Regions from separate parts of the Pantoea sp. X-Soil-ISGK-421 genome, predicted to be linked through region 1. Evidence: predicted binding sites of a transcription regulator. Region 1 holds the regulator's gene; each other region holds the start of a gene.

Region 1 (3,123 bases):
TGGCGGTACCGTTGTTTGAGCGCCAGCATCGCGAAGTGGTCATGACACCAGCCGGCGAGCACTTCGTTCGTGAAGGGCGATCTGTTATCAAAAAAATGCTGGCAACGCGTAGGCAGTGTCAACAACTGGCGAATGGTTGGCGCGGTGAATTGAGTATCGCGGTTGACTGCATTGTAAAACCGCAGCGCACGCGGCAATTAGTGAAGGACTTCTATCGTCATTTTCCCGATATGGAGTTGATTATCAGCTACGAAGTGTTTAACGGAGTGTGGGATGCATTAGCCGATGGCCGGGTAGATGTCGCGATTGGCGCCACGCAGGCAATTCCCGTCGGTGGACGTTTTGCGTTTCAGGATATGGGCGCGCTGAATTGGCGTTGTGTGGTCAGCCCGGATCATCCGCTGGTTAACAGCACGGAACTGGATGATGAAACGTTGCGAGCGTGGCCATCTCTGGTGCTGGAAGATACGTCGCGTGCATTGCCGCGCCGTATGACCTGGACGCTAGATAATCAGCGGCGGCTGGTGGTGCCAGAATGGGAAACCGGGATGGCGTGTTTGCTGGCAGGATTGTGTGTTGGAATGGTGCCGGGCCATTTGGCGCGTCCACTGCTGGACAGTCATAAATTGGTCGAACTGTCGCTGCCGCAAGCCTTTCCTGATAGTCCGTGCTGCGTCAGCTGGGCAGAACAACGCACGTCGCCGGCGCTTGAGTGGTTACTGGCTTATCTGGGGGATGCTGAAACGCTGAACCACGAATGGCTCAGCGAAGTGTCAGCTTAGCGGCGATAATCGCGGAATGGGCCGTACGCCACTGAACGACGTTCAATCAGCGTAGGCTGAACCTCGATGGTTTGTGGATCTTCACGTTTGCTGGTGATGCGATCCAACAGCATTTCCAGCGCTTTTTCACCCAGTTCGGCTTTAGGCTGGTGTACGGTGGTCAGCGCGGGCGTGAAATAGCGCGCGTTGCGCACGTTATCGTAACCAATCACCGAGATATCTTGCGGTACACGCAAACCCATCTCATCGGCGGCACAAATTGCGCCCATCGCCATAATATCGCCGCCGCAGAACACGGCGGTTGGGCGCTGTTTCTGGTTAAGAATCTGCTGCATGGCCTGATAACCGGATTCAGGTTCAAAGTCGCCCTGAACCACCCATTCTGGACGCACTGTAATGCCTGCTTCGTTCATCGCCTGCAGAAATCCTGCGTGACGTCCGCCGCCGGTGTTGCGCTCCATCTGGCCAGGGATGGCACCAATATCGCGATGGCCACGTTCAATCAGATAACGCCCGGCGAGATAGCCGCCTTGAAACGCGTTGTCCTGCACCGTATCGGTAAAATCACCGCGCGAAGCACCCCAATCCATGACGACCATCGGGATATTGCGGTTCTCTTCCAGCATTTGCAGTAAATCGTCCGGATACTCAGAACACATCACCAGCAAACCATCGACGCGCTTTTGCGCCATCATCGACAGATAGGCGCGCTGTTTTTGCAGATCGTTGTGCGCATTGCCGAGAATCAACGTATAGCCGCGTTCGAAACAACGATTCTCCACCGCTTCGATAATTTCAGCAAAATAGGGCGCTTCACTGGACGTTGCCAGCAGACCTAAGGTTTTGGTGTGATTCACTTTGAGACTACGCGCCACGGCACTTGGCGAGTAGTGTAATTGTTTGATCGCTTCCCATACGGCGTTACGCGTTTCTTCCGCAACGAAACGCGTTTTGTTGATGACATGCGAAACCGTGGTGGTTGAGACACCTGCGCGTTTTGCGACATCTTTAATTGTTGCCATGAAAATGGTACTCCTGGTCTTATCGCAACTTACTGATAAGTATATTGTTAAACGTTTGCGTCTGCTAACGCTTTTACAGCTCAAAAGGCGGGCAAAACGGGGTGTTATAGCAGACGAAATCACTTCATTATGCTGAAAATACAGCACGCGCAAAATCTGTTGCGCAACGAAAGGCGGCGATTCTAACAAGCCCGCGCGGATAACACGAGATTTTTGCCGATTGCTGTGCGAAAATCGCGTTAACCCTATTAATTGTGTGACTAAGGAGTTGTGATGAATACTGACCTGAAGCTGGCGCTAATGACCACTGTTGGCGCACTGTTGATGATTATCGCCTTCAGTTTTACCGCGATCATGCATTAACAAAAAAGCCGGAGCTGTGTGCAGCATCCGGCTTTTTTCTGTTTGTTGCGCAACAATTAGCGAATGGTTTTTGGCGTCATCATACGACGCGCGCCCACATAGTGTTTCTGCCAGTAATCCTCTCCCAAAGCGCTAATCTGAATATCTTTGCCGGTACGCGGCGACTGAATGAATTTGCCGTTGCCGAGATAAACACCAACATGATCAGCGGTGCCGCGATTGTTAATGCGGAAGAACACCAGATCCCCTTTCTCCAGCATTTCACGTTTGATCGGGGAAGCATCACGCAAGTGATACATCTCATTGGCGGTGCGCGGAAATTTGAATTTCACCAGATCTTTATAGGCGTACCAGACCAATCCACTGCAGTCGAAACCGGTATGTGGCGAGGTGCCGCCCCATTGATAAGGTTTACCGAGTTGGCCCATTAATTTGGTCATCGCCGTTTCACGCGCTTTTTGATAACGCTGGCGGTGCGACTTACTCATTTTGATGCCGGTAAGCGCAACCGCTTCGTCATCAACCACCACTTCGGGAGATTTCTTCACCAGGCGTTGATGACCGTATTTCTTAGCGGTAAGTTTCAGCGGGGATTTTTTGCTGGTGGTTTTGTGCAGCGCGGTTTCAGTTTTGGTCTGTTTTTTTAGTTTGAATTTTTGGACAGCAGTCAGGCGCGATTTTTTTGTGGTGGTTTTCACCGGACGTCGTTTGCGGCGCTCGTCTTCACGTGCGCTCTTTTTCTCTGCTTTGAGCGAGCTGGCATTAACGGGTGCATGCGGAGATGCAGCAGCCACATTAAAGAACAGTTGGGCTAAAGCCAGTATGAAAAGCGTAATTAGTAGACGCATAATCCGGTTACAGGTTAAGCAGGCTGAATGAACACAGACTGCGGCAAAGTGAGAGAAATCTGATCAAGTGACCAGCGCCGAGGCAATTCTAATCCACTTTTTTTCCAA
Region 2 (3,123 bases), 1.2 Mb from region 1:
CGTGGCTTTCATTGATGCCCGCGCCGCTGATACGCACGAACTCTGCTTTAGTACGCAGATCGTCGATGGTCGGACAACCGGTCAGGCCCATGCAAGAACGCAGGCCGCCCATCTGCTGGTGCACGATCTCTTTCAGACGGCCTTTATAGGCAACGCGGCCTTCGATACCTTCCGGTACCAGTTTGTCAGCGGCGTTATCGCTCTGGAAGTAACGGTCTGAAGAGCCTTTGGACATCGCGCCCAGAGAACCCATGCCGCGGTAAGATTTGAACGAACGGCCTTGATACAGCTCGATTTCGCCCGGCGATTCTTCGGTACCGGCCAGCATTGAGCCCACCATTACGGCTGCTGCACCTGCAGCAATCGCTTTAGCGATGTCCCCTGAGAAGCGGATACCGCCATCAGCGATAACCGGGATACCGGTGCCTTCCAGCGCGGCAACCGCGTCAGAGACCGCAGTGATCTGTGGAACACCGACGCCGGTAACGATACGCGTGGTACAGATTGAGCCAGGACCGATACCCACTTTCACCGCGCTCACGCCGGCCTGCGCCAGCGCCAGTGCGCCTGCACCGGTGGCGACGTTGCCGCCGATGATTTCCAGGTTCGGGTATTTTGCACGGGTTTCACGAATACGCTGCAGCACGCCTTCAGAATGACCGTGTGACGAGTCAATCAGCAGCACATCAACACCGGCAGCCACCAGCGCATCTACGCGCTCTTCGTTGCCTGCGCCCGCACCAACCGCAGCGCCTACGCGCAGACGGCCTTCGGCATCTTTACAGGCATTAGGTTTACGTTCGGCTTTCTGGAAATCTTTAACGGTGATCATGCCCAGCAGGTGGAAGCTGTCATCAACAACCAGCGCTTTTTCAACACGCTTTTCGTGCATTTTGTGCAGCACAACTTCACGAGCTTCACCCTCTTTGACTGTTACCAGGCGCTCTTTCGGTGTCATCACCGCAGAAACAGGCAACGTCAGGTCGGTCACAAAACGCACGTCGCGGCCCGTGATGATGCCTACCAGTTCGTTTTCGGTGTTGACCACTGGGTAACCGGCAAAGCCGTTACGCTCGGTCAGCTCTTTTACGGCGGCCAGCGCGGTGGTTGGCAGCACGGTCTGCGGATCGGTAACGACACCGCTTTCGTGTTTTTTCACCTTACGAACTTCGTCCGCCTGGCGCTCAATTGACATGTTTTTGTGAATAAAGCCCAAACCCCCTTCCTGCGCCAGCGCAATCGCCAGACCGGCTTCGGTCACGGTGTCCATAGCAGCGGAGAGCATCGGGATGTTCAGACGGATGTTTTTCGTCAGTTGAGTGCTGAGATCAGCGGTGTTGGGTAAGACAGTGGAGTGAGCGGGAACGAGCAGAACGTCGTCAAATGTGAGGGCTTCTTTAGCGATTCTTAGCATTGCAATATCTCCACCTGGGGGCGATTAAAACAGATAAAATATTGCCGCGGCATTATACAGGCCGAAACCGATTGCCTCCAGTGTTTTTTCAGAAAAAGTCTTGATCCTCAGGGCAAGCAATGTAGTATCAGTTGATTAACCCTCTGATTTAAAATTTGATCTACATCACATGTCGCTACCGCCAACCGCCAATATTTTTACTGTCAGCCGCCTGAACACCACGGTGCGCCAACTGCTGGAAAATGAGATGGGCCTGGTGTGGCTCAGCGCTGAAATTTCAAATTTCACTCAGCCTTCTTCCGGCCATTGGTACTTCACGTTGAAGGATGACGGTGCACAAGTACGCTGCGCGATGTTCCGCAATAGCAATCGTCGCGTCACCTTCCGTCCTCAGCACGGCCAGCAGGTTTTAGTGCGCGCCAGCATCACGCTGTATGAACCGCGCGGTGATTATCAGCTGATTATCGAAAGCATGCATCCAGCCGGTGAAGGCTTGCTGCAACAGCAATTCGAACAGCTGAAAGCGCGTTTAGCAGCGGAAGGCTTGTTCGATCAGCAGTTCAAACAGCCGCTACCCGATCCGGCGCGTCAGGTGGGGGTGATTACCTCTGCCACCGGTGCCGCGCTGCATGACGTGTTGCGGGTGCTGCATCGACGCGATCCGTCATTGCCGGTAATTATCTATCCTACGGCGGTGCAAGGCGTGGATGCGCCTGCTGGCATTGTGCGTGCCATTGAGCTGGCCAACCAGCGTGATGAGTGTGACGTGCTGATTGTCGGCCGTGGCGGCGGTTCGCTGGAAGATTTGTGGAGCTTCAATGACGAGCGCGTGGCGCGGGCGATTTTTGCCAGCCGCCTGCCGATCGTCAGCGCCGTTGGGCACGAAACCGATGTCACCATCGCCGATTTTGTTGCGGACTTACGCGCGCCAACGCCTTCTGCCGCGGCAGAACTGGTGAGTCGTAATCAGCTGGAATTGTTGCGCCGTTTGCAGTCACAGCAGCAGCGCATGGAGATGGCGATGGATTTCTATCTGGCACAGCAACAGCGTCGCTTCACCCGCATTCAGCACCGTTTACAGCAGCAGCATCCGCAACTCCGTCTGGCGTGTCAGCAAACTGCGCTGTTCCAGCTGCAGCGTCGCCTTGGCGAAGCGATGGACCAGCGCATGCGTACCGCCAATCGTCAGCAGGATCGCCTGCTACAACGCCTTAATGCGCAGCAACCGCAGGGACGGATTCTGCGCGCTCAGCAGCAGCTCCAGCAGTGGCATTATCGTCTGCAGCAGGGCATGGAAAAGCAGCTCAATCACAACCGTCAGCGCTTTGGCAACCTGGCCGCGCAGCTGGAAGGCGTGAGTCCTTTGGCGACGCTGGCGCGTGGATTCAGCGTAACAACGGATACGCAGGGCCAGGTGGTGAAAAAAACTCAGCAGCTGAGCAAAGGCGATCTGTTGCGTACCCGGTTGGATGATGGCTGGGTGGAAAGCCAGGTTACCGCGCTTGAACCGCAGAAATCCCGGAGCCGTAAAGCGCGTTGATAGTATGAAAACTATACTTTCTGGCACATTCACTAAGAAGCCAGGGAGTTTGGTATGCCTTTTAGCGTAATTCCTCCATACATGCTGCGTAACATCATCGATAACTGCTCCGGTGCGCAGCAAGACTATGCGCGCCGCACCCTCACCCACGTTCAGCAACTGATGGCTG
Region 3 (3,123 bases), 700 kb from region 1:
GGTTTCCAGATTACGCATCTCAATCGCTGGAGCCATGTGGCGATGAAGATGGTGGCGTAACAAAGTGCGCATAAATGCGCACCCTACAAAATCTGGGCCGTAGGGTCGCCATTTATGGCGACCTGATAACTCAGAACTTCTCCACCGCCCACGCAATCCCACTCGCATACTCTGACGGCAGCAGCGGCACCAGCGCATTTAGGGCTTCTGCCAAACGCGCATGATCGCTATCGGTCAGATTAAGATGCCCAACTTTGCGGCCCGCGCGCACCTCTTTATCGTACCAATGCAGATGCACCAGCGGCTGTTGCAGCCACGCCAGATTCACATCGGTGCCAATCAAATTCACCATCACCGACGGCGCAAACACCACCGGTTGCGGCAGCGCCAGACCCAAAATCGCACGCAGATGCAGCTCAAACTGGCTAATGGACGCGCCATTCTGCGTCCAGTGGCCGCTGTTGTGCACGCGCGGGGCCAGTTCGTTGATCAGCAAACCTTCTGGCGTAATGAAACACTCCATCGCCATCACGCCGACGTAATTCAGCTCATGCATGATGGCGCTGAGCATCGCTTCCGCCTGCTGCTGTTGCGCGGCATCGGCCTGCGGGAAGGCCACGCTGGTGCGCAGAATGCCGTCCTGATGCAGGTTGTGCGTCAGCGGATAAAACACCGTGCTGCCATCGTGTCCGCGCGCACCCACCAGCGACACTTCGCCGCTGAAGTTAATACCTTGCTCAACGATGCATTCGCCGTAGCACTCGTCCGGCAGCGCGTCGGTTTCATTGGCACGCAAACGCCACTGACCGCGGCCGTCATAGCCGCCGGTACGACGCTTCACAATCGCCAGCTCGCCCAGCGTGCTGAATACCTGCGGCCACTCGGCTTTATCGGCCAGCAACTGCCACGGCGCGGTGGCGAGGTTTAACTGATCCAGCAGCTGTTTTTGCGTCAGGCGATCGGCCAGACGCGGGAAAATATCGCGATTCACAAACGCCGGATGGCTCGCCAGTTCGCGCGTTAACGCGGTTTCCGGCCAGCGCTCAATTTCTGCGGTGATCACGCTTGCGGCGATTGGCAGCGCAGAAGGTTCCGCATCCAAACCCACCGGATAGACCGCGATGCCGAGCGGTTCACCCGCCTGGCGCAGCATGCGGCCTAACTGACCGTTTCCTAATACGCAAACCGGCTTCATGCATCCTCCCGCGGATCCGGGTTGTTCAGCACTTCGTCAGTCTGGGTTTGACGCCAGTTAGCGATACGCGCCGAAAGCGCACTGTCGTGAATCGCCAGAATCTGCGCCGCCAGCAGGGCGGCGTTGGCGGCACCGGCTTTACCAATCGCCAGCGTACCAACTGGAATCCCACGTGGCATTTGCACGATGGAGTAGAGGCTATCGACGCCGCTCAGCGCCGCGCTTTGCACCGGCACGCCCAGCACCGGCACCAGCGTTTTCGCGGCCAGCATGCCCGGCAAATGGGCAGCACCGCCGGCACCGGCGATGATCACCTGAAAACCGTTGTCGGCGGCGGTTTCCGCGAAGCTAAACAGTTTGTCGGGCGTACGGTGAGCTGAGACCACTTCAACGTGGAAGGGCACATCCAGGCTGTTAAGAATTTCCTCGGCGAACTGCATGGTAGCCCAGTCACTTTTGGAACCCATGACAATGGCGATACGGGCCGGGGTGGCGTTGGATGACATGCGGTCAACTCCTGTGAATATGCAAACGAACCTGGCCGGGCGGGCAGGCGAAGAAGGGCACAGAGAATAGCATGAGATGGCAGCAAGGAAAACGGTTGCGTAGGCGGAAAACGGGCATTTACGCCCGGATGTCAGAAGGGAAATTCGATCAGGCTTACGCCGCTGGCATCGAGCTGAATCATCGAACCGTTTTCATGCCAGGCGCCCAGCACCGCGCGCTGCGCATTTTTGCCGTGCAACGCAAAGTGATGAATGGCGGGACGATGCGTATGGCCGTGAACCAGAATCGGCGTCTGTTGACGCGTCATCGCGGCTTCCACCGCTGGCTGATTGACGTCCATGATGCTGACCGACTTGTGCTGATTGGCCTGCTTGCTGCCATTACGCATGCGCGCGGCAATGCGCATGCGCAGACGCAGCGGCAACGCGAGGAACAGCCGCTGCAACCAGCGCTGATGCACTTTGGCGCGAAAACGCTGATAGCCTTCATCGTCGGTGCACAAGGTATCGCCGTGCATGATCAACACGCGATGGCCGTAAAGATCGAGCACCTTTTCTTCCGGAAGCAGCGTCATGCCTGAAGCCCGCGCAAAGCGCTGGCCGAGCAGGAAGTCACGGTTACCGTGAATGAAGAATGTCGGCACCGGCAGCGCCTTGAGCGCGGCAGCAATGTGCTGATGCAGCGGATTCGGATCGTCATCGCCAATCCAGGCTTCAAACAGATCGCCGAGGATGTAAAGCGCATCACACGCGCGCGCTTCACCCTGCAAAAAATGCAGAAAACCGGCAGTAATTGCCGGTTCTTCAGTGCACAGATGCAGATCTGCGATAAACAGCGTGCGCGACATTACTCGCTAACAGTCACTTTCTGGATGACAACATCTTCAACCGGAACGTCCTGATGCATGCCGCTACGGCCGGTTTTCACCGCTTTGATTTTCTCCACCACGTCCATGCCTTCAACCACTTCTGCGAACACGCAGTAACCCCAGCCTTGCAGGCTTTCGTCACGGAAGTTCAGGAAGTCGTTGTCTGCTACGTTGATGAAGAACTGCGCAGTCGCCGAGTGAGGCGCCTGCGTACGCGCCATCGCCAGCGTGCCCTTGGTGTTTTTCAGGCCGTTGTTGGCTTCGTTACGGATATCGGCTTTGGTGTCTTTCTGCTTCATGCCCGGCTCAAAACCACCGCCCTGAACCATGAAACCGTTGATTACGCGATGGAAGATAGTGTTATCGTAAAAACCTTCCGCACAGTATTCCAGGAAGTTCTTCACGGTAGCCGGCGCTTTGTCATCGAAGGTTTTAATTACGATATCGCCATGGTTCGTCTGGAAAGTGACCATTATTTTCTTCCTATCAGGTTTGTCGTCAGTATCAATTGCCGCGCCTGCAAGGCGGCGAGGCATTTTTGTAGACGCTTCTT
Region 4 (3,123 bases), 230 kb from region 1:
GCGCTGTTGCTCAGCAATAAATGCCAGCAATTCCCCAAAGGTCATCGCCTCTTCTGGTTTTTCAGTAGTCATGTAAAACACCTCCTGTAAGCATGACGAGGCAAGAATAGGGGATCGCTTAACATGAGTCTAGATGCAGGAAGTTTTTCTGGCGAGAGGGAAATAAAAACAAAAAAGCCGGGTGGCGAAACCCGGCAAAAACGGCACAGTGGCAGTTAATCGTTATTAAACCAGTCGTCCGCGCTTTCCCAGGTTTCTTGTAACAGTTCGCTGATGCGTTCACGTGATTCTTTGCAGCCACCAAACACGCTGAGTTGGTTGCCGCCGGCGTAACGTACTTTGACGTGATGATCGTCATCAGGGAAATCGTGCGTAATGCGACGGACCAGTTCGACGCTGAGTGCATCAAGTGCACCAGCAGGAAGGGGCGAAGTTTTTGCTACGGTAATTTCAACACGCATAGAAGCCTCCGGAATAATATACTGTTTATTTGTACAGTATAATTATCCCGAAGGCAAGCAGCAGAAAATTATTCTTTGATACGCCAGTTCAGCGTTTCACCGGCGAGGAAAGGCACCAACGTGTCATCCGCCAGTGCAATGCTCTCCTCTACCTTCCAGGATTCACGTACCAGTGTCAAAGTGCCCTCATTCAGCGGCAGGCCGTAGAAATTCGCCCCGTTTTCCGAGCAGAAAGCCTCAAAATGTTCCAGCGCGTTCAGCTCCTCAAATACCGTAGCGTAAGCGGGCAACGAGGTTGGCGCATTGAACACCCCGGCGCAGCCACAGCTCGCTTCTTTCAGGTGACGCAGATGCGGCGCAGTATCGGTACCGAGGAAGACACGGCGATTACCGCTGGCGACCAGTTGACGTAATGCTTCCTGGTGAATATTGCGTTTTAGGATCGGCAGGCAGTAAAGATGCGGACGTACGCCACCCACCAGCATGTGGTTACGGTTGAACATCAGGTGTTGCGGCGTAATGGTGGCACCCAACAAATCGTTACCGGCTGCCAGATATTCCGCCGCTTCTTTGGTGGTGATGTGTTCCATCACCACTTTCAGCGCCGGGAACTGCTTACGCAGCGGTTCAAGCACGGTTTCAATAAAGCGGGCTTCGCGATCAAAAATATCGATGTGAGAATCGGTTACCTCGCCATGCACCAGCATCGGCATGCCGATTTGCTGCATGCGCTCTAACACCTTAGCAATCGAGGCGATATTGGTGACGCCGTGGCTGGAGTTGGTGGTGGCATGCGCAGGATAGAGTTTGGCGGCGGTAAACGTGCCGTCACGAAAGCCGCGTTCGATCTCATCGGGGTCGAGTGAATCGGTGAGGTAGCAGGTCATCAGCGGAGTAAAAGCATGCTCAGCAGGTAATGCGGCCATGATGCGTTCGCGATAAGCCACGGCTGCGGCCACGCTGATAACCGGTGGAACCAGGTTTGGCATGACAATCGCACGTCCATTTACAGCACTGGTATACGGCAGTACGGCGTTGAGCATCGCGCCATCACGCAGATGGATGTGCCAGTCGTCAGGGCGGCGAATAGTGATTTGCTGAGGTTGGGCTGTCATTCAAAAAGACTCCGGCTGAGAAGAAAACGAGAGGCACGTTTAGGCCGGGGAGTAATCATAAGGATGTGGGCAACCGTTTGCACGGGATTTTATCGTGACAAACAAAAACCGCACCCGAAGGTGCGGTTACGCGGATTATTCGGTAAACGGAATCACTAATTGCCCCGGTTTGACTTCAATCCCTTTGGCGAGTTTTTTCGCCAGCGCTTCGCCTTTGCTGCGATCTGCGCTCAGCACATAGGCCGGTTTCTCATTGAAGTAGCGCTTCAGCGACGCATTAAGATAGGGCGTGAGGGTTTTCATGATCGAGGCCATTTTTTCTGGCTGCACCTGCGCATCGACAATCTCCATATCATGCAGATAAATCGCGCCTTCTTGCGCGTTATAGACCGGTTGCGCTTTCATTTTCAGCAGCATTTCGGCCTGTTGTGGGCCAAACAGTGAGCTGACATTGATATTGGCTTTTCCCGAGAGCGTGATTTTGCCGGGTTCTTCACGACCAATCTGACTGTTGAGATCGCTCAGCACAATGTGCGCATTCACCAGCCCGGAAACACCGATATCTTTTTCAAAGTTATTGCGTTTTTGCAGCGCTTGATTCACTTCCTGTTCGCTGATGGTGTATTGCGTCAATTGGTTACAGCCGCTGAGTAGCACGGCAAAAAATAGGGCGAATAGCCCAGGAAACGCCTTTTTCATAATGTCCTCATCCTGATTGAAACGGCAAAACAAAACAGCGATAGCCTGCCTGATTCAGCGGCACGTGTCACCAGGAGAGAGATGAGAAGCGCCGTAGCGCCTCTCTAGGGATAGGAATTACGCGGCAATAGAGGAGAGCAAATTGACCTGAGTCTGTTTCGCCATATTGTCGCGATAATCGGCAACACGGCTTGGCCATTCAATGCCGTTTACCAACGTCAATGAACGCAGTAGCGGGAACAGATGAATATCATCTTCGGAAAGCTCACCATTAACCGCATTCGGTTTGACGATCAGCTTGTCTAGCTGGCGCAGGTCATCGCTGATATTTTTGATCAGGCCTGGCGCGTGTTTACGCAACTCGGTGAAATCACCCACGCTGGCCTGCTTCTTCTCGCTAAAGTAGCTGCGCGCTTCCGGCGTAGCGAATTCAGCGAAGGAGGCATCAGCAATGCGGGGTAGCAATAGCTTATTCACGTAACCATTTACGTGGCGCAGCCAGTCGCTGATGGCAGGATTACTTTTGCCGTTGAGCAGCGGCTCATGATCGGACTTATCCACCAGCCGTACGATATCCATACTTTCTGGTACAGCACTGCCATCGGCTTTTTGCAGAATCGGCGCCATCTTCTGGCCGATGAGTTTTTTCGGCGTTTGCTCATCGTCATTCAGCATAACAATCAGTTCTAACGGCAGATTTTTTAACCCGAAAATCATGCGTGCTTTGACGCAGAAAGGGCAGTGATCGTAGATGTAGAGTTTCATCCCGTTTCTCCTGTGGTTCTAAGGGTGACGGAGGTCACCCTTTTTTCTGACGTGCGGGAAGTATGGAAGAGATCTACGGCAGG

What was found. Region 1 encodes PurR, which represses purine synthesis genes. Its sites were predicted from a motif close to CANGCAAACGTTTGCNTG; they were not measured.
Region 2: guaB (IMP dehydrogenase) is a predicted target of PurR. The motif match lies at 1,475-1,492, and genes of this name have one in related genera.
Region 3: purE (5-(carboxyamino)imidazole ribonucleotide mutase) is a predicted target of PurR. The motif match lies at 1,786-1,803, and genes of this name have one in related genera.
Region 4: pyrC (dihydroorotase) is a predicted target of PurR. The motif match lies at 1,643-1,660, and genes of this name have one in related genera.

What each region holds. Positions count from the first base shown of each region.
Region 1 is NZ_AP035979.1:1,803,763-1,806,885, forward strand. Features, by position in the region: gene punR (DNA-binding transcriptional activator PunR) at 1-782, shown strand, start outside; gene purR (HTH-type transcriptional repressor PurR) at 779-1,804, opposite strand; gene cydH (cytochrome bd-I oxidase subunit CydH) at 2,078-2,167, shown strand; gene AC6I8K_RS08440 (C40 family peptidase) at 2,224-3,015, opposite strand.
Region 2 is NZ_AP035979.1:2,972,229-2,975,351, forward strand. Features, by position in the region: gene guaB (IMP dehydrogenase) at 1-1,414, opposite strand, end outside; gene xseA (exodeoxyribonuclease VII large subunit) at 1,584-2,954, shown strand; gene AC6I8K_RS13835 (M4 family metallopeptidase) at 3,009-3,123, shown strand, end outside.
Region 3 is NZ_AP035979.1:1,099,080-1,102,202, forward strand. Features, by position in the region: gene AC6I8K_RS04975 (class I SAM-dependent methyltransferase) at 1-60, shown strand, start outside; gene purK (5-(carboxyamino)imidazole ribonucleotide synthase) at 131-1,195, opposite strand; gene purE (5-(carboxyamino)imidazole ribonucleotide mutase) at 1,192-1,701, opposite strand; gene AC6I8K_RS04990 (UDP-2,3-diacylglucosamine diphosphatase) at 1,833-2,549, opposite strand; gene ppiB (peptidylprolyl isomerase B) at 2,549-3,043, opposite strand.
Region 4 is NZ_AP035979.1:1,571,921-1,575,043, forward strand. Features, by position in the region: gene AC6I8K_RS07290 (hypothetical protein) at 1-72, opposite strand, end outside; gene dinI (DNA damage-inducible protein I) at 216-461, opposite strand; gene pyrC (dihydroorotase) at 530-1,576, opposite strand; gene AC6I8K_RS07305 (lipoprotein) at 1,712-2,275, opposite strand; gene grxB (glutaredoxin 2) at 2,393-3,040, opposite strand.